One region of the Bradyrhizobium xenonodulans genome, then DNA from elsewhere that is predicted to be linked to it. Evidence: predicted binding sites of a transcription regulator. Region 1 holds the regulator's gene; each other region holds the start of a gene.

Region 1 (5,079 bases):
GCGGCGCGTCAGCCCGACATTCTGATCGCCGGTGACGGCCAGAGCGTCGCGGTGCGAGGCAGGGACGGCCAACTACATCTGATCAGGGCCGGCAAGGACAGCTTTCTGCTTAGGGAGTGGCTGGCTGCCGACGCCGATCCGCGCGATGCCGGCAGTCCCTCGCTTGGCGCTGGTGTGTCCTGCGACGAGTCCGGCTGTGTGACGCCGCTCGCCGACGGCCGCCTGGTCGCGCTGGCGTTGCGCATCGATTCATTGGCAGATGATTGCAGCCGGGCCGCGCTGGTGGTGACGGCGCGGCCCGCGCCGCCGGATTGCGCGGCGATGGTGGTCGATCGTCAGCGCCTTGCAGGGCAGGGCGCACTGGCGCTGACGCAGCGCGGCGACGGCTTTGCGGTGCAGGCGGTGAAGCCGAGGGGCACCGACCGCCCGTGGTCGCCGGCCATCGCGCGCGAGAGTGATTTCGGGGCGAGCCTTGCGCCGCCGGCGGCCGCGTCCCGCAATCGGGACGCGACGCCGTCCGAGGCGGACCTGCAAGCCGAGGATTGAGCGGCGCTACAGATACCAGACCAGCATGGCGTCGAGTGCCGTGCTGCCGATGACCGGCAAGGCCACCATCCGGCGGAAGCCGGCTGCGCGGGCCTCGGCGCCCGCGATCGAGCCGTCATGCGCGAGATCCTCGTTGAGCGCGGGCATGCCGGTCGCCCAGGCGCCGCCGATGCTGCCTTCGCCTTTGGCGATGGATTTCGTTGCGTAGAGCGCAGCGAGGTCGGTCTGCGCGCTGCAATCGCCGGCGCGAAAGATCAATGCCGAACGGGCCTCGTTCGGGACCCAGATCTCGAAGCGTCGCGCAATCGGGGTTGCCTGCGCCGAGAGGAATGTGAGGACAAAGGTCTGGTTGGTGCCGGTCCGATAGGGCACGCCGACGCCGAGATTGATCCCGACCTTGGCGGCGTCCTCCCAGCGCAGGAAGCTCCTGGCGTCGTGCAAATCCTTGATAATGAGCGGCATGCCGGCCTTCCAGGTGCGTCCGGGCAGGCCAAAGCCGCGCGGAAATCTGGTGTGGCGGGAGTTGAATTCGAACATGTCGGCAGTGCCGTAATAACCGTCGACGAGCCCCATCTCGTGGGAGATGTCGGCATCGTTGTGCCAGAGCTCGATCGCGCCGACATGCGCCTCGTCGTCACCGCAGAACAGCACCATGACGGCTTGGAGGAATTCGCCTGCAAACACCGGCACCGCCACGCCGCAGGTCAGGCCGGCCGCGAGGGCCTGGTCGGTTCGCTTGAAATAGGAGTTGGCGAATTTTGTGAGGATCACGGGATGGCCGCTGGCCCAGGCCTTGCCGGGAAGGCCTTCGTCATATCCGAAGCGCAAGGTTTCGCTGACGGACCTGAAGGCGGAGAGGCCCTCGTCGCCGTAGAGGCCGCCGCCGAATTCCAGCCGCATCCGCGTCCGGTCGGGTACCCAGAGTTCAACGACGCGAATGAAGGTTTTCATCGAACGTGTCCGCCGCCTCAAGCCGGGAACAGCATCGGCCATCTGGCTGTGGAACGGACGTTCAAAATTCAGGCAGGACAGCGCAAACTTCGTGCGGTGGAAGGTATGGCGAGTTGACCCGCCGGATCGGATTTTTGAAACGCAACCAAACCATCTCGCCGGCCTCGGCCGGCGATGGCGATTTCAATCCTGGCCCCAGCCTGGCGGCGGGGAAGGCCGCGTCACCCGATCGGCAGGCGGGTGATGGTCGGCCGGCTGTCGGCGATGATCTCCGGCTTGTGCTCGCGCTCGCCAACCGGCTGAGTCACGGGCAGTTGCAGGACGGTCGCGCGCTGGCCTTCAACGAGCTGCGTCACCAGCACGTATTTGCCGTCGGGGAATTCGATCGCGTCATGATGGCGATCGGGAATGTGGGGATCGATCTTGCCGAACTTGCCGACGCGCGAGTTGACGGTGCGCGTCCAGATCCAGCGATTGTCGTAGCGGACGTTGTCGGCGAAGGCGAGCTCCGTTCCCGGCAGCAGACAGACCGCGACGGTCGGATCGGCCGCGGAGGCAAAGCCGCGCGTCGAGGTGCCGCGGAAGGTTGTCGTGACGACCGTCTCGCCGACTTCGGCGGGACGCGACGCGACGGCATGCAGGCTGTAGTCACACATCGGGTGCTCCTCATGCAGAGATGGCGACCCGCGTCTCTTCCCGAGGCGCAAGCCTCCATCAGAGTGAAAGTATGAAGGCTCTGCCCGGTTGTAGGCAAATCTGCGGCTCGCCGCGGCAGGCCGCGATCACATTATCTTTCCCGAATCCGTTAGGAACAAAGCCTGCGCCCGTGCATTTCGGTGGCGCGTGTCAACGCCCTGCCGGTGCCGACCAACCGGAGTATTGCCAGCCCGGCTGCGACGGTTGCTCGATCGCATGACGCGCGCTGCGGACCTCCGCGCTGGCTGCCATCTCCTTGCGGACATGGTGACGCGATGGTGCGGCGAAGGCTTGCGACGCTGATGCTGCCATCAGCGCCGCCGCGACTGTACCCACGATGATGTTGCGCATGGTCGTCTCCTCGGTCAGTCAAGGCCGCGAAGCAACGCTTGCTTCGTGCGGCGTGCCGAGGATCTAGCGCCGGAGGAGCGGCCGGATAATCTGCGCGAAACCAGAAAGACTATCCAGCGGGAGCGGACAATCATCCGCTCCAATCGTTGAGGGCGATCGTCGATCGCGCCAAATACCTTCGATACCAAATACCTTCGATACCAAGTACCTTCGATACCAAGTACCTTCGATACCAAGTACCTGCGATAACCAAGTACCTCCAATACGAGGTACCCTCGCCATCAGTACTTCCGGTACAGCCCGATCAGCTTGCCCTGGATCTTCACCCGGTTGGGCGGCAGGATGCGGACCTCATAGGCTGCATTGGCGGGCTCGAGCGCGATCGAGGCGCCGCGGCGGCGGAAGCGCTTCAGGGTCGCTTCCTCGTCGTCGATCAGCGCCACCACGATGTCGCCGGTGTCGGCGCTCTCGTTGCGCTGGATCAGCGCCATGTCGCCGTCGAGGATGCCGGCCTCCACCATGGAATCGCCGCGCACTTCGAGCGCGTAATGCTCGCCCGAGCCGAGCATGTCGGGCGGGACGCTGATGGTGTGGCTGCGGGTCTGCAAGGCCTCGATCGGCGTGCCGGCCGCAATCCGGCCCATGACGGGCACCGCGACAGGGCGCTCGCCCTCGTCGGCGGGCGGGCTGGAGGTCGTCCGCACCTTGCCGAGATTGCCCTCGATGACGCTCGGCGTGAAGCCGCGACGGTTGCCGGCGGCCGCCTGAAGCTCGGGCAGCTTGATCACCTCGATGGCGCGGGCGCGGTTGGGCAGGCGGCGAATGAAGCCGCGCTCCTCGAGCGCGGTGATCAGGCGATGGATGCCCGACTTCGAGCGCAGGTCGAGCGCGTCCTTCATCTCGTCGAAGGAGGGCGGCACGCCGCTTTCCTTCAGCCGTTCGCTGATGAACCGCAGGAGCTCGTATTGTTTGCGCGTTAACATCTCGACCAAAATCCCCCGGTTGATGTCGTTCGATTCCGAGACGATGAATTCAGCGATAAGCCGCTACATCCTCGAAACAAATCATGAACGGACACTATATGTTCGATACATGTTCCGCAACTGCTTAATTTACCGTGAACGCGACAAAGTTCGCGGAACGCACGCGAACGAAGCGTTCAGACGGGCAGTCGCAACACCTCGCAAGGCGTGCCGGCCTCGGCTTTCGGTGCGAATGGTGCGCGCACGAGAAGTGCCTGTGCCGCAGCGAGATTTGCAAGCAGCGAGGAATCCTGGTGATTGACCGGAACAGCAATCAGCGCGCCGTCGTCGCGCATCTCCAGGCGCGCCCGCAGATAATCCTCGCGCTGATCATTGGCGCCGACGTCGCGGCCGAGCACGGCGCGCTCGCGGCGATGATGAATCACTGAGCGACCCGACAGCGCACGAATCAGCGGGACGAGAAACAGGAAACTGCACACGTAGGACGACACCGGATTGCCGGGCAGGCCGATCACGCGCATCGCCCCGAGCTGCCCGTTCATCATCGGCTTGCCCGGCCGCATCGCGATCTTCCAGAACGCCATCGAGATACCTTCGTCCCTCAGCGCCTGCTGCACCAGATCGTGGTCGCCGACCGAGGCGCCGCCGGTCGTGATCAGGATGTCGGCGCCGCTTTCGCGGGCGCGGCGGATGCCGGCCGTGGTGGCCTCCAGCGTGTCGGCGGCAATACCGAGGTCGACGGTATCCGCGCCCTCGCTGCGGGCGAGCGCGTGCAGGGCGTAGCCGTTGGAATAGACGATCTGGCCGTGACCGGGCGTCGAGCCCGGCATCACCAGCTCGTCACCGGTGGCGAGGATCGCGACCTTGGGAAGGCGGTGGACGGCGAGGTGCGGGTGGTTCATGCCCGCGGCGAGGGCGAGGTCGCGCTCGGTGAGACGGCTGCCCTTGCGCAGGAGCACGTCGCCCTCGCGGAAGTCGACGCCGGCGGGCCGGATGTGCCGTCCTGGCACCGCGGCTTCCTTGATCGTGATGCGCTTGGCGTCGACAACCGTGTCCTCCTGGATCACGACCGCGTCGGCGCCATCGGGAACGACGCCGCCAGTGAAGATCCGCACCGCTTCGCCGGTGCCGACCGATCCGGCGAACGGCCGGCCCGCCGCGACTTCGCCGATCACGTTGAGCTGGGAATCGATCTTTGCAGCGTCGGCCGCGCGCACCGCATAGCCGTCCATCGCCGACATCGCCTGCGGCGGCTGCGTGCGCCGCGCCGCGACGTCGCGCGCGAGCACGCGATGGAAGGCCTGGTCGAGAGCTACCATCTCTTCAGGCAGCGGCTCCGCGCCGGCGAGCACCGCGGCGAGCGCGTCGGAAACCGGCATGAGGGCCACGGGTGAAACTCCCACAAATCGAAGGTGTCGTGGTTGAGTTCTAGCCGAGTGGAGGAGCCGAAGCAAAACGGGGCGGGAATCGCTTACCGCGCTACACTTCCCTTTGGCACCCGTTGAGCTTATCTTTGCCTCGATGACAAAACTGCTCGAAAAAGCTCTGCAAG
Region 2 (5,079 bases), 120 kb from region 1:
GGCGCGGTAGAGCGTATCGATCAGCAGCGTCGACTTGCCGCCGCCGGAGACGCCGGTGACGCAGGTGAACAGGCCGAGCGGAATTTCAGCGGTGACGTTCTTGAGGTTATTGCCGCGCGCGTTCACCACCTTGATGGTGCGGCGATGGTTCGGCGGACGCCGCTCCGGCACCTCGACCTCGAGCTCGCCGGTCAGGTACTTGCCGGTCAGCGATTTCGGGTTGCGCATGATCTCGGCGGGCGTGCCTTCGGCGACGATGTTGCCGCCATGCATGCCGGCGCCGGGGCCGATGTCGAGCACGTAGTCGGCGAGCAGGATCGCGTCCTCGTCATGCTCGACCACGATCACGGTGTTGCCGAGGTCGCGCAGCCGCTTGAGGGTGTCGAGCAGGCGGGCGTTGTCGCGCTGGTGCAGGCCGATCGACGGCTCGTCCAGCACGTAGAGCACGCCGGTCAGTCCCGAGCCGATCTGCGAGGCCAGGCGGATGCGCTGGCTCTCGCCGCCGGACAGCGTGCCGGAGGAACGGGACAGCGTGAGGTAGTTGAGGCCGACATCGAGCAGGAAGGTGAGGCGCTCGCGGATCTCCTTCAGGATGCGGCCGGCGATCTCGTTCTGCTGCGCGTTCAGCGCATCAGGCACGGTCTCGAACCATTCGCCGGCCTTCCTGACCGATAGCTCCGAGATCTCGCCGATATGCTTGGTGCCGATCTTGACGCAGAGCGCCTCGGGCTTCAGCCGGAAACCGTTACAGCCTCCACACGGCACGTCGTGGAAATATTTCGCCAGCTCCTCGCGCGCCCACTCGCTCTCGGTCTCGCGATAGCGGCGGTTGATGTTGGTGATGACGCCCTCGAACGGCTTCTTGGTGTCGTAGGAGCGAACGCCGTCCTCGTAGGAGAACTTGATCTCGTCCTCGCCGGAGCCATGGAGGATCGCGTCTTTCGTCTTCTTGGGCAGATCCTTCCATTTGGTGGTCAGCGTGAACTTGTAGTGCTTGCCGAGCGCAGTCAGCGTCTGAATGTAATAGGGCGACGACGATTTGGCCCAGGGCGCGATCGCGCCCTTGCCGATGGCGAGCTCCTTGTCGGGAATGACGAGGTCCTCGTCGACATGCTGCTCGACGCCGAGGCCGCCGCAGGCGGGGCAGGCGCCATAGGGATTGTTGAAGGAGAACAGTCGCGGCTCGATCTCCGGAATGGTGAAGCCCGAGACCGGGCAGGCGAATTTTTCCGAGAACAGGATGCGCTCGGGCCCGCTCTTGTCGTGGATCTTCGCGGTCTTCTTTTTCTCTTCCGCGGGAGCTGCCGCCGGCGCGTCGGCGAACTCGACGACGGCGAGGCCTTCGGCCAGCTTCAGCGCGGTCTCAAAACTTTCGGCGAGGCGCTGGCCGATGTCGGCGCGCACCACGATGCGGTCGACCACGACGTCGATGTCGTGCGGGAATTTCTTGTCGAGCGTGGGGGCTTCCGCGAGCTCATGGAAGGTGCCGTCGATCTTGACGCGCTGAAAGCCCTTCTTGAGCCATTCGGCGAGCTCCTTGCGGTACTCGCCCTTGCGGCCGCGCACGACCGGCGCGAGCAGATAGAGGCGGGTGCCTTCGGGCAGCGCCAGCACCCGGTCGACCATCTGCGAGACGGTCTGGCTCTCGATCGGCAGTCCCGTGGCCGGCGAATAGGGCACGCCGACGCGCGCCCAGAGCAGGCGCATGTAGTCGTAGATCTCGGTGACGGTGCCGACGGTCGAGCGCGGATTCTTCGAGGTCGTCTTCTGCTCGATCGATATCGCCGGCGACAGGCCGTCGATCTGGTCGACGTCGGGCTTCTGCATCATCTCCAGGAACTGGCGCGCATAGGCCGACAGCGATTCGACGTAGCGGCGCTGGCCTTCGGCATAAATCGTGTCGAAGGCGAGCGAGGATTTGCCGGAGCCGGACAGTCCCGTGAACACCACGAGCTTGTCGCGGGGAATCTCGACATCGACGTTCTTGAGGTTGTGCTCGCGCGCGCCACGGATCGTAATTGCGCGCAGGTGTGATCCCGCGTTCTGTTGTTGGCGCTTCGCCTTGATCACTTCATCCATCCGAGTTGCCCTCAAGCAATCCCAAAGGTGCGTGATCGCGCCAGTGTAAAAGGCGCGCTTCGCCCGGAACCGGGATCGGCGCCGATGGGGTTGTCAGCGAACGTAGGAAGAACGGAGACGGATTTCCAGTGGGACTTGCGAATCGTCAACGGATTGTTGGCGCGCTGGCGGCATCTGGCAGGAGCAGGGCATCTGGAACTGTGCGGGAACGTGCCCGTCAAACAAAAAGGCCGGCACAAGGCCGGCCTTTCGTAACGCGGATGGCGTTGGAGGCGAAGCTCAGTACTTCGCGACCACCGGGCCCCCGAAGTGATAGTTCACGCCGACCTGCACGGTGTGAAACTCGAGCGTGCCGGTGGGCAGGGCGCCCGAGAAGTAGGTCTCGCCGCCGAGGCTGCGGAAGAGGTACTCGCCCTTGACCGACCACTGCGGCGCGAAGAACGCTTCGACGCCCGCACCGACGGTCCAGCCGGAGTGCCACTTGCTGTCGGAGATGGTCACGCCGAGCGCGGAGGCGCTGAGCTTGTTGTCGATCCAGGCGTAACCGCCGGTGCCGTAGAACAGGACGTTGTTGACGGCGTAGCCGATGCGGCCGCGCACGGTGCCCATTGCATCGGTCTTCGAGCTCAGCGTGGCGGTGGCAACACCGAAGCCGGGAACGATGACGGGGCCGGTGACCGAGGCGCTGACGTCAGCCCAAGCGCCATCGGCTTCGATGCCGAACACGACATTGCCGGTCTGCCAGTTGTAGCCGGCGGTGCCACCGACGAAGCCGCCCTTCATCTTCGGGTCGGTCGAGGAATTTTCCCAGGCGCCGCCGCCGACGATACCGAGGTAGAAGCCGGTCCAGTTGTAGACCGAGGCAACAGCCACCGGAGCCTTGGTGTAGGGGCGAGCTGCCAGATCAGCGGCCGAAGCCGGAGCAGCGAGTGCGAACAAACAGGCCGAAGCCAACAAAACCTTTTTCATTTCAACCTAATCCCAGTCCCGGTTTCTGTTTCTGCCTTCCTTAAGCTTGGAAGGACATCGGACGCTGTGGTCCAACTGCTGACGGTCTACACCATTGAAGCCGCAAGTTGTGTCTCCGAAAAGCCACAACATTCACAAAACGTCACAATCGCTGACTGATTGTTTCCTTCGCTCACAGACAGCAGAAAGGCCGGCACGAGGCCGGCCTTTCGTCACAAAAAGACTATGCTTGCGATCAGTACCTGGCGATCGCCGGGCCGCCCCAACGGTAGTTCAACCGGATGAGGGCGAGATCGACGTCCTGACGGACGCGTTCGGTCTGAACGAAGGCTCCGCCAAGGGTGAAGTCGACGTTTCGAGTGCCGAGGAAGATGTGATCGTACTCGAAGCCCACCGACCAGTTCGGGGCGAAGCCAAATTCGACCCCCGCGCCGACCGTTCCGCCCCAGCGTGTTCCGTCGGCCGAACCGAAGATCGTGCCAGCACCCACAAAGCCCGGCGCGACGATGAGGTCGTATCTGTCGTCCACCACGGCGCCGCCGCCCTTTACGTAGACCAAAACGTTATTCCAGGCATAACCGATCTGACCGGTAATCAAGCCGAAGGCATCGACCCGCGTACGGTTCTGCTGACCTGGCGCGGTCGGGCTGATGTTTCTTCCACTGAAGTCAGCCCAGTTGCCCTGGCCTTCCACGCCAAACACCCAATTGGCCGACTGCCAGCGATAGCCGACCTGACCACCGACTGTGCCGCCCGTTGCGTTATGGCAGCCGTCATCGATCAGCGTACCGGTGACTGGGGTCACGAAGTCCCAGCAATTGCGGCTGGAGCCCCAGCCCCCGTTGATGCCGATGTAGAAGCCGCTCCAATCGTAGATCGCGGCAACCATCGGCGGCGGAGCCTTGGTGTAGGGACGCGCGGCCATGTCCGCCGCGCTCGCGGGAGCCGACAGGCCCAACGCCACTGCACCGATTGCACCGATCAGGATCTTGTTCATTGCCAGTCTCCCCAGGTTCATCCGCTTCTGGAAATCCCCGAAGCGGTTTGATTAGACGCGACGCCCAAATGAATTAATTCCGAGGCGAGCGTAGTCCGAATCGATGGGGAGAGTCCGTCTCCGAAATGCCACACTTCCTTGGCTGCGGAGGCGTTACTAACTTGATGAATGTTAAGTTGTTTTTCTCGTTTGCGGGCGTATGGAAAGGTTCCATCCGGCACGTGTCCTTCTGCCGCCCCTTGGCCGATCGGCCCCCCCCACATTCGGCGTCGTGATTCACAAAGAACAAATCTGGAACGAACCGATGGTCGATGCTATATGTGGGGATAACCCGAGGGGGGACGGGCTGATCGGCGCCCGCAAGTGTCCGGCGAGCGTATAGGGTCGCCTCAACAGGGGCGCGGCGGAACGCGGGGAGCGGACCGGCCTTCTTGATTCAATGGCATTCGGAGTGGAGAGCGGCGATGGCGGGAAGCGTCAACAAGGTCATTCTGGTTGGAAATCTCGGCAAGGATCCTGAAATCCGCCGCACCCAGGACGGGCGGCCGATCGCGAATCTGAGCATCGCCACCTCCGAGACCTGGCGTGACAAGAACAGCGGCGAGCGCAAGGAAAAGACCGAGTGGCATCGCGTCGTGATCTTCAATGAAGGGCTCTGCAAGGTCGCCGAGCAGTATCTGAAGAAGGGCGCGAAGGTTTACATCGAGGGCGCGCTCCAGACCCGCAAATGGACTGATCAGAGCGGCGTCGAGAAGTATTCGACCGAGGTCGTGCTGCAGGGCTTCAACTCGACCCTGACCATGCTCGACGGTCGTGGCGGCGGCGGTGGAGGCGGCAGCTTCGGCGACGAGCCGGGCGGCGATTTCGGCTCCTCGGGTCCGGTCAGCAGCGCGCCGCGTCGTCCGGTTGCCGCCGGCGGCGGTGGCCGCAACAGCGACATGGACGACGATATCCCGTTCTAAGGTCTGGAAACGGTCGACCCGGGTCGGGACAGGAAGCGGCCGACCCGGCTTTCGAGCATCCGGACCAAGGCA
Region 3 (5,079 bases), 850 kb from region 1:
ATCGCCTGGGCCGCGATGCTGCCGCTCGTGCTGCTCGCTGCGCCCGCGATCCGCGCCTTCTCGCTGCGGCTGACGCGGGAGGAGCGGGCCTCGTGAGCCGGACGGCCGGCATGAAAAAACCCGCTTGGGGAGAGCCAAGCGGGTGGAAGGTTATTGGAGGCTGAGGTGCTGGGCTGCAACACCATTAGCCGAACGAGCCTAGCCGGTTGAGCTTACGTCAGCCTGACACCGGCGCCAGATCCGGCCTCCGGCGCGCGTCGGCGCGAACAGAAAACCCCGCTCGGGGGGAGCGGGGTCCTCGACTGGTATGGAGGCCCGGTGTTGGTCCACCGGGCGTGACGAGACTAGGCGACCACGCTTACGCGCGCCTGACAGCGGCGTCGAAATCGGCATCGTTCGAGGCCGCAGACTGACCCCGCACCCGTCCCAATTTGGCCATCCGATCGCACCACTGGAGCCACACCCGCGAGCGAGATTCCGTCTCGTTCGGCGAAGCCATGGGGGAAACGTGGCGCGCCGGGAACGGGGTGGCATCATGGATAACGTAGAGCGGTCATTCGCCGCCGCGACGGCGGCTGGCTTCGTCGTGCTTGTGATCGGCATCGCGCTGCTGGTGCTGATGTAGCGCGGTGGGAGGGGACGGGGGCCGGCCATCCAGGATGGACACCCGCGGGCGCGTCCCAAACAAAAAAGTCGAAAACAACCCCATGCACAGTAGGTGGCCTGGCGATTTCGCTGCGCGATCAATGGGTTACTTGCGGTATTTGGATACCTTTACTGCTTCTGACCGGCCTCCGAAGGCGCATCCTGGCGGCCACCCCTCTGTGACGCGTCCCCGGGCCGTCAGCCTGGCGCCGGCGCGACCGCGGTCAGATCCGAAGGCCTGGCCCTCGCGGGCCTAATGAACCTTGATCTCGCCCAAGGGGAGGTGGAGCTCGGCGGCGCGCTCCGCGCGGTCCTTCTTGCGGAACTCGTTTTCCTTCCGCTCGAATTTCACCATCTCCTCCTGCGCCGCCTCGAGCAGGGGATTGCGCCTGAGAGCATCCTGGTGCGTATTTTCCGTCATGACAGAGGTCCCCACTATGGCGATCCCAACCCAGACAAAGCCGACGATCACGGAAGGTTCAGTGCCGAACGATTGCGGAATTATGACGGCGATGGGCGCCCGAGTCTTTGATGCGCGTCATGTTCAGTGGAAGAGGAGGCATGACGAGCTCGCTCGTCTCTGAATCTGGACACGGGACAGCGCCTACTTCCGTGGCGGCAGGACATACCAATGCAGTGTCAGCAAAGCCGCAAACGCTCCCGATAGCGAAAGGATGATCGCTAGGGTGATCGAATATTTGCGAACCCGTTTTGCCCGGCCCGTCTGGATAAGAAGCATTGCCCGAGAATGCACGTTTAAGTAACTTTGGGATAGCGGGAGGCACACATGACAGAACCGAAGGACGTCGAACGCAACTGCCCGGAATGTGACGGCACGGGCCAGGACGCCGGCATGAAGCCGGTTCGGCTCGGTGAAAAGATCGAGTTTCGCCCGTGCACCAAATGCGGTGGATCGGGGAAAATCAAAGAGGCCGCCAACTGAGGCGGCCTTACTTTACTTCGGCGGCTGTAGACCGGGGGACCGCAGCCACTCGCTCATGTGCGAGCCGGTTTCTGCCTCTCGGGCCTTTCGCAGCATCTCCTCGCGAGCCGCTCCAGGTGGAAGTGATTTGGCTTTCTCACGTAGGCGAGCCGCTTCTTCGGCTAGACGGACCTCGAGAATGTCTGTTTGTTTGAACCGACGCCGCTCACTCATCGCAACCTCCAAAAACGGGTCCTAATCCGTGGGGCTTACTGGGATTTGATCTAAGTACGCAGATGCGCGGCTGTCGGTTCCAGAGTGGACACAATTCAATCAGGCCACCCTCAAAATCCAACGCGTGATCGCCCCGAGTACGAGGGCCACGTCAAGCGCATCTTCGGTCAACAAACTCGAACTGGATCTATGAAAGAGGCCGCCAACTGAGGCGGCCTTACTGCATGAGGACGGCAATGGCTGTCAGCAGGACAGGTAGCGTTCCAAATGCAACTACCGCAGCGATGTACAAGCGCTCGTTTTGCATCGAGGCCTCCCCACGGGCTCTGTGAGGCCATGATAGCGGAAGTGGAACCCGTGTGATGTGCAGTTCGTGCCAATATCGGGCGGCCTAGTCCCAAACAGGGCACTGCCAAATTCAATTTAGGCCACTAGGGGTCAAATACGGACGGTACTCAAATTTGGGTACTGGCCGAAATGAGCCACGGCAATTTTCAAAACAGGCCACGTTGCCTAAGGACGCAAGCTTTCGCTTGATCGTCACTGGCAAGATTGGCGTGAAGGAAATTGAGCGCCTCATTCAGAAGCTTGCAATCGATAAAGAAATTCTAGCCGATCAGGACGACGAGGACATTTCGCAGTTCGTTGAGAAATGAAAGAGGCCGCCAACTGAGGCGGCCTCTACTGTCCTCCATTCGGCTTTGAGGGGCCATCCTCCACTTCAAAGGCGGCCGCCAGACTTGCCCAATCGGAAGCAAGATCAAGCCAAGCTTCTTCTTCAGTCGCACTTTGCGCGTTAGCTGCATTCAAGCGGCATTGCTTCGCTCGCATGCGGCATTTTTCGGCGTGTGATTTGCTCAATTAGGGCTTAGGTCGGCGGCCGCAGGCCGGGCGAGGTAAGCCATTCCGTTATGTGCAATGCGGTTTCATCGCGTCGAGCTTTGAGCAACATACACTCGCGCTCAACGCCAGGCGGAAGGGCGTTGGCTGCCTCACGCAAAGCCTTGGCTTCATCCGCAAGACGTTCTTCAAGGGATTTGGGGTGCCTGAAACGGCGTCGCTTTTGCACGGCGCTGCTCCTTTCCTTTCGAGGAAGGCGGGAGCGCGAACCGGCGTTCTCATCACCGATAAAAGCCACGTTCCGTTCGGTGATAGTTCCTAACGTTTCACTAAGGGCAGGGTTGCTCAAGAAGAATCGCGAATTAGGCCACTACCACTTTCAAACTAGGCCGCTGAGGTCGGAAACAGGCCAGCGCCAAAATCCGCAAAAGAACATATTGCGAACCTAGAACAAATGGGGTACATTGATTTTATCGCCGCGCCGCCCCGCCAACCGTTTGTCCCTCTAGCGAATCCTCGCCATAAGGAGCACGACCCAATGTCCACCACTGCCCTGCGTATCGTCGAAGGATCCTCCATGGACAAGAGTAAAGCTCTGGCTGCCGCGCTCTCCCAGATCGAGCGCCAGTTCGGCAAGGGCTCGGTGATGAAGCTCGGCAAGAACGACCGCTCGATGGATGTCGAGGCGGTCTCGTCCGGGTCGCTCGGGCTGGACATCGCGCTCGGCATCGGCGGCCTGCCGAAGGGGCGCGTCGTGGAAATCTACGGGCCGGAATCCTCGGGCAAGACCACGCTGGCGCTGCATACGGTTGCGGAAGCGCAGAAGAAGGGCGGGATCTGCGCCTTTATCGACGCCGAGCACGCGCTCGACCCGGTCTATGCCCGCAAGCTCGGCGTCAATATCGACGAGCTCCTGATCTCCCAGCCCGACACCGGCGAGCAGGCGCTGGAGATTTGCGACACGCTGGTGCGCTCGGGCGCGGTGGACGTGCTGGTGGTCGATTCGGTCGCGGCCTTGGTGCCGAAGGCCGAGCTCGAGGGCGAGATGGGCGATGCACTGCCGGGCCTTCAGGCGCGTCTGATGAGCCAGGCGCTGCGCAAGCTGACGGCCTCGATCAACAAGTCCAACACCATGGTGATCTTCATCAACCAGATCCGCATGAAGATCGGTGTGATGTACGGCTCGCCGGAAACCACCACCGGCGGCAACGCGCTGAAGTTCTACGCCTCCGTCCGCCTCGACATCCGCCGCATCGGCGCGATCAAGGAGCGCGACGAAGTGGTGGGCAACACCACGCGCGTCAAGGTGGTGAAGAACAAGCTGGCGCCGCCCTTCAAGCAGGTCGAGTTCGACATCATGTACGGCGAGGGCGTCTCCAAGATGGGCGAGATCCTCGATCTCGGCGTCAAGGCCGGCATCGTCGAGAAGTCCGGCGCCTGGTTCTCCTATGACAGCCAGCGCCTCGGCCAGGGCCGCGAGAACTCGAAAGCGTTCCTGAAGGCCAACCCCGACATCACCGCCAAGATCGAGACCTCGATCCGCCAGAACTCCGGCCTGATCGCCGAGCAGATTCTCGCCGGCACGCCCGAGCGCGACGCCGACGGCGAGGAGCCGGCGGACGAGTAAGACTAACGCGAAGAGTTTTTCGCGAGGAGCGGGCGCTGAGGACGTTGAGTTGCCGACGTCGTCAGTGCCCGTTTCGTTTTGTTTGTAGCGATCGGGTGGCGCGATGAAGCGTCTGATCTTGACCGGCTGGGGTGGCGGGAGTGATCTTGCTCGATCGGGTTTGGCCGAGATCATCATCCCGTTCCATTTTCAATCTGCGTGGGGCCGCTCCCGCCAGCGGAAAAGCTCTCGGCTTATTTTGCGGCCTACACGAAAGATCTGAGAGGCGATTGTGTCTCGTTTGGGAGTAGGGTGCCGGGCCATGAAGCGCGTAGTCCTGACGAGTTCGTCCGGTGTTGGCCTCATCCACGCGAATCCCGTCGACATGGTCGCCCCGCTCATCTTTCGCTTCGTTTCCGGGCCGTTGCCTACGTCGCATCATCTTGATCAATATCTCGAAGGTCGCAAGTACCCACGCGATCCGGAGGTGCAGTGGTCCGACCTCGTGAGGCGGTCCTCCCAGACGGGCCTCGCACACAAGAATCTTGGATTGGTCTGGTTCTGTAACGCTTATGGCGTCGATCTCATTGAGCTGTGGTTCGATTCCGAACCGAACAGTCAATTGCTATTGATCTGGATACTCGACTATCTCCGCTCCGAACCATACGCGGCCGAGCGTCTTAAGCTGCGAGTCGTCGATTTCGATTTGCTCGGAGCAGGCGGCGCCAGGCTTCGCGATCATACCGTGCGGGGCTTCGACGTCACCGAGCGCGACTTCGAGGCTGCCCGCATCGCCTGGGAGGCCTACCGGGCACCAACGCCCGAGCTCTGT
Region 4 (5,079 bases), 2.4 Mb from region 1:
GGTGCGGTCGACTACGTGCCGGTGCCGGTCGTGCCGGAGGTGCTGCGCGCCAAGATCAGGGTGTTTTCCGAGCTCTACCGCAAGACCCGCGAGCTGGAACGGCTGAACCAGGAGCTCGAGGACCGCGTTCGTGCACGAACAGCGGAACTGGAGAACTCCACCGCGAAGCTGCGCGAGAGCGAAGAGCGGCGCAGCCTTGCGATCGCCGCCGGCAAGATGGGATCCTGGGACTGGGACTGGATCAGCGGCGACTGGATGTGGGACGAGGGACAATATCGTATCTTCGGCGTGACCCCGGAGCGCTTCGAGGTCAACCCGGCGAACGTGCAGGCGCTGTTGCACCCCGATGACGTCGATCAGCTGCGCAAGGCCATCGCCGAATTCAACAAGGGCACCCGCGCCTACGAGACGGAGTTCCGCACGGTGCGGCCTGACGGCGAGGTGCGCTGGTGCGTTGGCACCGCGGCCGCAACAGTGGACGAAAACGGCCGCGTCGTGCGTGTCAGCGGGGTCACCGTCGACATCACGGAGCGCAAGCGCGCCGAGGAGCGGCAGAATCTGCTGGCGCGGGAAGTCGATCATCGCGCCAAGAACGCGCTGGCGCTGGCGCAGTCGATCGTGCGCCTCACCCGTGCCGACGAGGTCAAGGCCTATGTCAACGCGGTCGAGGGGCGCATCAATGCGCTGGCGCGCGTGCACACCATCCTGTCGCTGTCGAGCTGGCAGGGCGCGGAGCTCTCCAAGCTGATCGACGAGGAGCTTGCGCCCTATTCGCTCGGAGGCCAGATCAGGCTGGCCGGTCCCGAAGTTCAATTGCTGCCGGCGACTGCTCAAACGCTGGCGCTGGCGCTGCACGAGCTTTTCACCAACTCGGCAAAGTATGGTGCGCTCTCGACGCGGTCGGGAAGGCTCACGATCGGTTGGCAGGCCGAGGACGATCTCCTCACACTGATCTGGGAGGAATCCGGCGGCCCGCTCGTCGGGATACCGAAATCTCGCGGCTTCGGCACAAGGAGCCTGCTGGCGAGCGTCGAGTCCCAGCTTGGCGGGCAGGCGCTGTTCGATTGGCGCGCCGAAGGCCTGTTGTGCCGCCTCGAGGTGCCGCTGACCCGGAAGACCGCAGCAGCGCCGGCGGCCGCAAGCAAATTCGACGCGGCTCCCTCTGAAGCCCTTCAGCGGGCTTCAGGTTAGAAGCGTTTTCGAGCGAAGTGGTCTCCGGTTCGCGGAAAGAAAACGCGTCGAAACAAGAATCTGGAGCTTCGGTTCTGATTCAATCAGAACCTAGCGCGACGCGGCGACCCTGATGCGCGGCATCGGCTGCAGTTCGTCAGCGACGCGTCCTTCCAGCCAGGCTTCCGTCTGCGAGAGATCGCGTAGCGCCCTGGCATAGCGGCGGGCCGCGCTGCGTTCGGCGCCGCGCGGCAACTTGCGCGCCTTGCGCAGCATGTCCGCGGCCGCGTTGCGATAGGCCAGTGAGCGATAGAGAAAGACCACCTTACCCATATCGAATGTTCCCGTGTTGATGGCGCTCATCCTCGCAAGACCGGCATGAACGCCGGATGAAGCCGGGGATGACAAATCCTTCATGGGAAGGGAACTCGCGGTCGTCGGGCGCGTTTGCATGCCGCACCGTGAGGTGGTTCCATGCGCGCGAAAAAATCGCCGAGCCTCATCTCTCCGACCGGCGTCATCAAGTTGATGACGCATGCGATGATGGGCGCAGCCCTCGGCCTTGTCTTCGGACTCGCGCTCGTCCTGTCGAATCCGGCGGTCGCCAATCTACTGAACCATGGCGGAGATTCGATCGCTGCCGTCTTCGTCGTCACGCTGGTGACGACGTTCGCGATCGGCGCGACACTCACGGGCGTCGTGTTCATCATTACCGAAGACAAGGAATTTTGAAGCGCGCGTGAACACACGGCGCGATTTCATTCGGAACTCCTGCCGCGAATGACGGTTGGCTGCCTGCGTCAATTTAACTCAGGGAGTTCCCGCGCATGAAAACCACCAAGCTCGCTCTCGCCATGATGTTGGCAACCGGCCTTGCCGCCGCCCCGTTCGCCGCGCAGGCCAAATCGCACAAGGCGAAACACGAATCCTCGACCTCGTCCTCGCAGACGACTGGCGCGAACACGAAATCCAAGAGTGCTGATCCCTCCAGCCAAGGGGGGTCCGGTCCCGGCTCCGATCAGGGCGGCACCATGACGAACAACAACAGCAAGGGCATGAGCAACAGCAAGTAAGCTCGGCCCAAGTAAGCGCGGCCCCAAGTAAGCTCGGCCGACGAGACAATTAATGGCCCCGCGACAAGGCGGGGCCATCTTGTTGTCGCCCCACGGCATTCGCTTTCACGAGATGCTCGAGCTGCGCGCGCTTGCGTGCGATCAGGAGCTGGGCCGCAGCATGGTCGAGGCCTTCGCGCTGCAACTGCCGGATGGCGGAGCCAAGTTCGAGAATCTCGGCGCGCAGTTTTAGAATCCGGTACGCGTCCGGGTCTTCCTCCACCGCGCGCTCCCAAGACTCTTAGCGGCGCGCGCTCAGGCGCAGCGGAATGCCTGATGTCTTCGCCGTGCGAAGGTGCACCCGGTCGCGGACATTTGGCAGGACGTCGCCGCCGCCAGCTGCCTTCCATTCGCCGATCAGCAGGTTGATCTTCCGGCGCAGATCCATCTGCGCCAGGGCCTTTTCTGTGCAGTCACGATCGCGATTGACGAGGTCGCGCACGGACACCTCGATATCGGCCATTTCCAGCCTCAAGGCGCTGATTTTACGTCGAATTTCATTAATTCTGTTGTCCATGGCTTGTTAGAACAAAATAAGAACATATAGTCAAGTCACGATTTCAGAATGGAGAGGACAGATGCAGGTTCAGGGTAAATACGACGCCAGGGCTTTTCTCAGCGAGCAGATGACGCGGACGCAGGGGCTCAAGCTGAAGCGGCTGAGTGACGAGGCGTATCAGCCCGCACAATACGATCGGGACCTGTCGTTCGCCGAGGCCGCGCGGCGCATCCAGGTGCTCGAGGCGGAGATCGAGCTGGCGAACTCGTTCTGAGACGCGCGCCGCGCGTTTGGAACGCTGCGTCAGCAATACGGTTCTTTCCCCGGGCCAAGGGAGAGAGTCGATGGCACGCAAGGCAAAGAAGCGCCGCTACTCACGCAGCTCCGGCAGTGACGTCGAGCGCGAGATGCGCCGTTACAAGAAGGGCACTGCGAAGAAGGGGCCCGGCGGTCGCGGCGGTCGCGTGAAGAGCCGCAAGCAGGCGATCGCGATCGGCCTGTCCGAGGCCCGCAAGAAGGGCAAGAAGGTCCCGAAGAAGGCGTCGAAGCGGAAGACAGCCAAGAAGAAGACAACCAAGAAGACAACCAAAAAAACGAGAAAGAGCGCGAAGCGCAAATCCAGCAAGCGGTGACGCTGACCTGCGTCAGATCATGCTGCCCGGCATGAAGCAGCGAATGGAAATCCCGAACGCGGTTTTGACCGGCCACACCATGGTGCGGCCGGCGCGATTGGGCTCGGTGATGACGGCTTCGTCCGGCACCTCGACCCACTGCCCGTCGAGCCGCACGCGATAGTGTCCGTCGTGGGATTCCCAATCGGGATCGGATACGGCAAAGCCATCCGCATCCGAACAGCACGGCCCGAGATGGCTGCGCAAACTGTCGAACCAGGGTTTCAGGGGCGAGTTGGCATAACGGCCATCGTCGCGCCCCAGCGCACTTCCGGTCGTCAGCACGATTGGCGCTACCAGCAGCGCACATCTCAGCGAGAGCTTCAATCGATCCATGTCGGCACCGATCAAATGCGAACGACCGGTTCCACAAGACGGCCGGACGCTCGAAGTTCCACGCCTGCAATTCGTCCCGGTGGCTTCATTGCCGCCCAGGCGCAACACGCGAGTCCGAACTGTGACCAGCGAACGCGGCTTTTTCGGACGAACCCGTCACCATGACTGCCGTTAACGAGAATGTTATCGGCGGCCTGTGGGTATCTTCCAGACGCGCACGAAAAAGGCGGCCTGCCCGGCCGCCTTCCGAATTCGTCGTTGAACGCGTGCCTTATGCCAGCGGCACCGCGACGAACCGGGTCGCTTCCGCGCCTCTGACCTGCAACAGCACGCTGTTCTTGCCGGACGACTTCGCCTGCGCCAGCTCCGAGCGGACGTCGTCGACATTGGCGACGGCCTTGCCGGCGACATTGAGGATGACGTCGCCGGTCTGGATGCCGCGCTGCGCGGCCGGTCCCTGCGGATCGACCTCGGTGACGACGACGCCCTTCCGGCCCGCGCCCTGGACGTCGCCGGCCGGTGCGAGGCTGAGGCCGAGCCGCGGCGTGCCGGGACCGGGCTGTGCCTTGCCGACATCGGCCCTAGCCTGCCGCTCGCTCGGCACCTCGCCGAGCGCCATCGTGATCGTCTTGCTGTCGCCCTTGTGAATGACATCGAGCTTCACGGACGTGCCCGGCGCCAGGGTGGCAATGGTGCGGGCGAGATCGCGGGAGTCCTTGACCGCCGTGCCGTTGACGGCGGTAATGACGTCGCCGGCCTCGATGCCGGCCTTCGCGGCCGGGCTGCCACCTTGCGGATTGTCGACGATCGCGCCGCGCGGCTCCTTCAGGCCGAGGCTGTCGGCGATCTCGGCGGTGACCGGCTGCACCTGCACGCCGAGCCAGCCGCGGGTGACCGCACCCTTGTCCTTCAATTGCGCGACGACAAGCTTTGCCGTCGAGGCCGGAATGTCGAAGCCGATACCGACCGAGCCGCCGGAAGGTGAGTAAATCGCGGTGTTCACACCGATCACGTTGCCGCTCATATCGAAGGCCGGACCGCCGGAATTGCCCTTGTTGATCGGCGCATCGATCTGGATGAAGTCGTCATAGGGACCATTGCCGATATCGCGGCCGCTGGCGGAGACGATGCCGGCGGTCACGGTGCCGCCGAGGCCGAAGGGATTTCCGACCGCGACCACCCAGTCACCGATGCGCGGTTTCTGGTCGGCGAATTTGACGAACGGAAAATCCTTCTTGCCGTCGACCTTGATCAGCGCAAGATCGGTCTTCGGATCGGTGCCGACCACCTT

What was found. The regulator LexA, encoded in region 1, represses DNA repair genes until DNA is damaged. The targets are predictions, from matches to a motif close to TGTTCNNNNTGTGTTCNG.
Region 2: uvrA (excinuclease ABC subunit UvrA) is a predicted target of LexA. The motif match lies at 2,176-2,193, and genes of this name have one in related genera.
Region 3: recA (recombinase RecA) is a predicted target of LexA. The motif match lies at 3,070-3,087, and genes of this name have one in related genera.
Region 4: I3J27_RS09245 (DUF3072 domain-containing protein) is a predicted target of LexA. The motif match lies at 2,807-2,824, and genes of this name have one in related genera.

The regions. Positions count from the first base shown of each region.
Region 1 covers NZ_CP089391.1:4,353,720-4,358,798, reverse strand. Annotated here, with positions in the region: gene I3J27_RS20510 (ComEC/Rec2 family competence protein) at 1-546, shown strand, start outside; gene I3J27_RS20505 (GAF domain-containing protein) at 553-1,497, opposite strand; gene I3J27_RS20500 (hypothetical protein) at 1,719-2,153, opposite strand; gene I3J27_RS20495 (hypothetical protein) at 2,344-2,544, opposite strand; gene lexA (transcriptional repressor LexA) at 2,826-3,527, opposite strand; gene I3J27_RS20485 (molybdopterin molybdotransferase MoeA) at 3,704-4,915, opposite strand; gene I3J27_RS20480 (hypothetical protein) at 5,049-5,079, shown strand, end outside.
Region 2 covers NZ_CP089391.1:4,234,686-4,239,764, reverse strand. Annotated here, with positions in the region: gene uvrA (excinuclease ABC subunit UvrA) at 1-2,079, opposite strand, end outside; gene I3J27_RS19920 (outer membrane protein) at 2,359-3,048, opposite strand; gene I3J27_RS19915 (outer membrane protein) at 3,284-4,045, opposite strand; gene I3J27_RS19910 (single-stranded DNA-binding protein) at 4,510-5,007, shown strand; gene I3J27_RS19905 (low molecular weight protein tyrosine phosphatase family protein) at 5,004-5,079, opposite strand, start outside.
Region 3 covers NZ_CP089391.1:5,203,190-5,208,268, reverse strand. Annotated here, with positions in the region: gene I3J27_RS24870 (DUF2798 domain-containing protein) at 1-96, shown strand, start outside; gene I3J27_RS24865 (hypothetical protein) at 899-1,066, opposite strand; gene I3J27_RS24860 (hypothetical protein) at 1,433-1,588, shown strand; gene I3J27_RS24855 (hypothetical protein) at 1,601-1,801, opposite strand; gene I3J27_RS24850 (hypothetical protein) at 2,335-2,457, shown strand; gene recA (recombinase RecA) at 3,180-4,268, shown strand; gene I3J27_RS24835 (hypothetical protein) at 4,570-5,079, shown strand, end outside.
Region 4 covers NZ_CP089391.1:1,967,903-1,972,981, reverse strand. Annotated here, with positions in the region: gene I3J27_RS09275 (HWE histidine kinase domain-containing protein) at 1-1,191, shown strand, start outside; gene I3J27_RS09270 (hypothetical protein) at 1,282-1,533, opposite strand; gene I3J27_RS09265 (hypothetical protein) at 1,645-1,902, shown strand; gene I3J27_RS09260 (hypothetical protein) at 1,998-2,243, shown strand; gene I3J27_RS09255 (hypothetical protein) at 2,293-2,505, opposite strand; gene I3J27_RS09250 (hypothetical protein) at 2,524-2,745, opposite strand; gene I3J27_RS09245 (DUF3072 domain-containing protein) at 2,861-3,055, shown strand; gene I3J27_RS09240 (DUF6496 domain-containing protein) at 3,126-3,413, shown strand; gene I3J27_RS09235 (hypothetical protein) at 3,426-3,788, opposite strand; gene I3J27_RS09230 (Do family serine endopeptidase) at 4,060-5,079, opposite strand, start outside.